One region of the Xanthobacter flavus genome, then DNA from elsewhere that is predicted to be linked to it. Evidence: predicted binding sites of a transcription regulator. Region 1 holds the regulator's gene; the other holds the start of a gene.
What was found. Region 1 encodes PhoB, which activates phosphate uptake and scavenging genes when phosphate is short. Its sites were predicted from a motif close to TGTCATNNANCTGTCAT; they were not measured.
Positions count from the first base shown of each region.

Region 1 (2,197 bases):
TCGCCACCCGCTGGAGCAAGGAGCCGTGGGCGCTGGGGGCCTTCTCCTGCGCGCTGCCAGGGTTCGGCAACATGCGCCGCGCCTTCACCGACACGGTCGGCGGACGCCTCGTCTTCGCCGGCGAGCATACCCACGAGACCCTCTGGGGCACGGTCGGCGGCGCCTGGCTCTCCGGCGAGCGCGCGGCGAAGCAGGCGCTGGGGCTGATCGGGGTGCGGACGGGGTGAGGGGGCGGGCCGTATGGCCGTCGCCGCGCGCTCTTAATCTTCCGCCCCGTCATCGCCCGCCTCGTGCGGGCGATCCACTTCTCGGCTGGAGGGGTGCCCGATTTTCGGTGCAGCCGGACGAGCGGACGCGTGGATCCCCCGGCCGAGCCGGGAGATGACGGCGCTCAATTGGAGAGGTCGGAGCCTCAAAAAGCCCGCGCGGCGCCTGAGCGAAGACAACGCCCCAAAAGCCCGCGCGGCGCCTGAGCGGAAGCAACGCTCAATGCGCGCGGGCGAACATCTCGTTGAAGGAATAGCCGGCGCCGCGCACGGTGCGGATGGGGTCGGACTGGCGGCCGCGGTTGATGGCCTTGCGCAGGCGGCCGACGTGAACGTCCACCGTGCGCTCGTCGATATAGACGTCCTGGCCCCATACGCCGTCGAGCAATTGCTCGCGGGAGAAGACGCGGCCGGGGCTCTGCATCAGGAATTCCAGCAGGCGGAACTCGGTGGGGCCGAGATGGATCTCGCGGCCGGCGCGGTGCACCCGGTGCGTCTCGCGGTCGAGTTCGATGTCGCCGGCGCGCAGGAGCGTCGCCACATGCTCGGGCTTGGCCCGGCGCAGCAGGGCGCGCACGCGGGCGAGCAGCTCGGGCACGGAGAAGGGCTTCACCACATAATCGTCGGCGCCGGTGGCGAGGCCGCGCACCCGCTCGGTCTCCTCGCCGCGGGCGGTGAGCATGATGACGGGCAGGCGCTCGGTTTCCGGCCGGGTGCGCAGCCGCCGGCACAATTCGATGCCGGAGAGGCCGGGCAGCATCCAGTCGAGGATGATGAGATCCGGCACGCTCTCCCGCAGCCGGGTCTCGGCCTCGTCGCCGCGTCCCACGCTTTCGACGCCGTAGCCCTCCGACTCCAGATTGTACCGGAGCAGGAGGGTCAACGGCTCTTCGTCCTCGACGATCAGAATACGCGCCGGCACTTTGGTCTATCCGTCACTATCGGGGCTCCGCGCCCCGTCTTCAGGTCTGTTGGATCAGCTCTGAACGGTTGTGGTGCGGCCCGGGAAGGGCAGGGTGGTGTCGCTGGAGGCGTCCGCCTTCGGGCGGGTCTCCGGCAGGTTCTGACCCGTGACCATGTAGTGGACGATCTCCGCGATATTGGTCGCGTGGTCGCCGATGCGCTCGATGTTCTTGGCGCAGAACAGCAGGTGCGTGCACACCGAGATGTTGCGCGGATCCTCCATCATGTAGGTGAGGAGCTCGCGGAACAGCGAGGTGTACATGGTGTCGATGGCGCCATCGCGGCCCCACACTTCCACCGCCTTGGCGTCGTTGCGGGCGGCGTAGGCGTCGAGCACTTCCTTCAGCTGCTCCAGCACGAGGTCGGAGATGTGCTCCACCCCGCGCACGAGCTTGGCCGGATGATACTCGCCCTCGATGGCGATGACGCGCTTGCCGACGTTCTTGGCGAGGTCGCCGATGCGCTCCAGGTCGTTGGCGATGCGGATCGCGGCGACGATCTCGCGCAGGTCGATGGCCACCGGCTGGCGCTTGGCGATGACCAGGATGGCCCGGTCCTCGATCTCGCGCTGAACCTGGTCGACGGTGGCGTCGAGCAGCACCACCTTCTGGGCGAGGGCGCTGTCGCGGCGGATGAGGGATGTGACGCTGTCGGCGACCAGGCGCTCGGCCTGTCCGCCCATCTCGACGACCTTGCGGCCGATTTCCTTCAGCTCCTGGTCGAAGGAGGCAACGATATGATCCGGCATCTCAGTGATCCTTCAATCGGTCAGCCGAAGCGGCCGGTGATGTAGTCGCGCGTCTTGATCTCCTTCGGATTGGTGAAGATCACGTCGGAGGGGGCCACCTCGATCAGCTCGCCCAGATAGAAGAAGGCGGTCATGTCGGCGCAGCGCGCGGCCTGCTGCATGTTGTGGGTGACGATGACGATGGTGAATTCCTGCTTCAGCTCGTCGATCAGATCCTCGA
Region 1 covers NZ_JAGGML010000001.1:2,299,821-2,302,017, reverse strand. Annotated here, with positions in the region: gene J2126_RS11125 (flavin monoamine oxidase family protein) at 1-227, shown strand, start outside; gene phoB (phosphate regulon transcriptional regulator PhoB) at 487-1,188, opposite strand; gene phoU (phosphate signaling complex protein PhoU) at 1,243-1,977, opposite strand; gene pstB (phosphate ABC transporter ATP-binding protein PstB) at 1,998-2,197, opposite strand, start outside.

Region 2 (2,197 bases), 2.1 Mb from region 1:
CGAAGAATTTCAGGCTTTCGGACAGGAGGACGTAGACGATGCCCGCCGTGACCAGGACAGAGAGTGCGGCACTGAGAAACAGGACAACGCGCATGATGCGGTCCACCACCCGGCGTCGCGCCAGGAAGACCGGAGAAACCGTCAGGCGCAACCGGCCTGTTCTTGAGTCTGGAGACACCGGTGCGACCACGTCCAACCCTCACCTGAATGGAGGGAGGCGCCGGAGCACCTCCCTCAGGTCCCTCAAGATCACCTGTCAGTAGACGAGCTTTTCCTTGACGAGATCCTCGACGGAGACGCCGACCTTGGACCCGGTGAAGCCGGTGCCGATCTCACGCTTCTTGAAGCGCTCCTGGAACACCTTCAGGGCGGCCTCGGGCAGCGGCACATAGCCGACTTCCTTGACCAGCTCGACCGCGTGCTTCGGGTCCTGGTAGAACTCAACGAACTTCGCCACCTCCGGACGGGTTTCGGCCGCCTTCTTGTTCACGTAGATGAAGATCGGCCGCGACAGAGGCTGGTACTTGCCGGTGCGGGCGTTCTCGACCGACGGCTCCACGGCGGGCGCGGCGTCATCGACCTTGATCTTCACCGCCTTCAGCTTGCCGGTGTTCTCTTCATAGTAAGCAAGGCCGAAAAAGCCGAGGGCGTTGGGATCGCCCGCCACGCCCTGGACCAGCACGTTGTCATCCTCCGATGCGGTGAAGTCGCCGCGGCTGGAATGCTCCTTGCCGACGATGGCGGCGGTGAAATAGTCGTAAGTGCCTGAGTCGACGCCCGCGCCGTAGAGCACCAGCGGCCGATCCGGGTAGCTGTCGCGGACCTGCTTCCAGTTGGTGATCTTGCCCTGGGCCTCGGGCTCCCAGATCTTCTTCAGATCCGCAACCGTCATCTCGCTCGCCCAGGTGTTGGACGGGTGGACGATGACCGTGAGCGCATCAAGGGCGACCGGCAATTCGATATACTCGATGCCGGCTTCCTTGCAGGCCTTCTGCTCGGCGGAGGTGATGGGGCGCGAGGCGTCAGAGATGTCGATCTCTCCGCGGCAGAACTTCTTGAAGCCGCCGCCGGTACCGGAGATGCCGACCGTCACCTTGATATCCTTGTTCGCCTTCTGGAATTCCTCCGCCATGGCTTCGGTCACGGGGAATACCGTGGACGACCCGTCGACCTTGACCAGTGCCTGGGCAGCGGCGCCGTTGAAGGCCGCGCCGGTAGCGAGCAGCGCGAGGGCGCTCGCGAGAGTGATGATCTTCATGAGGATGCCGTCTCCCTGGACAGTGCCGCTAGGGCTTCTGATGCTCACCTAGCCTCACGGGCTCTAAGCATGTTATGTAACAAATTCATGACAATTTGTGTATATCGAGCGATATTCCTGAATCAACAGAGATTTTATCGAATATGACGCAACGTAGTTCTAGGCTATGGTTGGCTTTATTTCATGTAAATCATATGGACATCGTGGCAATTGTCCATGGTTGATTGCAATTTTTGAGAGGCTATCCGACTTCGATTGACGTATATTACTTATATAAAGTCCATATGAAGCGCCTATTATTCATTTCTCCTCCCGAACAAATTTGCCTCTCAACCTCGCGAGCATTCCGTCTCTACATTACATCATTTCCATTTGTATCGACATATCGATAATTTATACTATCGCTGCGATTGGCGCGACGTAAATGGCGTCACAAGAGTGACATGAAGGCCATATAGCGATCTGTCCACTCCTATCGACATAATGACTCGTATGGAGCTATCTGTTTCCAGCGATATGTCGCTAGGACCCAAGGGAGGCCAGCCGTGAATCGCATTCTTGTCTGGACAGCTGCGGCGACGCTCGCGGCCCTGTCGATGTTCGCGCCTCCGGCGCGCGCCGCGGAGGTGCGGGGTGCCGGCTCCACCTTCGCCTATCCGATCATCTGGAAATGGGCGGAGGCGTTTCGTGAGCGCACAGGCCACATCGTAGGATACCAGTCGGTGGGTTCGTCGGCCGGCGTCAACCGTATTAAGGACGGGGTGGTGGATTTCGGCGCGTCCGACAAGCCGCTGAAGCCGGAAGAACTGGAGAAATATGGCCTCGGCCAGTTCCCCATCGTGTTCGGTGGCGTCGTTCCGGTGTTCAACGTGGACGGCGTGGGGCCCGGCCAGCTCCGCTTCACCGGCGCCCTTCTCGCTGACATCTATCTCGGCAAGG
Region 2 covers NZ_JAGGML010000001.1:180,322-182,518, forward strand. Annotated here, with positions in the region: gene pstC (phosphate ABC transporter permease subunit PstC) at 1-94, opposite strand, end outside; gene J2126_RS00910 (PstS family phosphate ABC transporter substrate-binding protein) at 257-1,258, opposite strand; gene pstS (phosphate ABC transporter substrate-binding protein PstS) at 1,804-2,197, shown strand, end outside.
Region 2: a site for PhoB is predicted at 1,335-1,351, ahead of J2126_RS00910 (PstS family phosphate ABC transporter substrate-binding protein). Genes of this name have one in related genera too.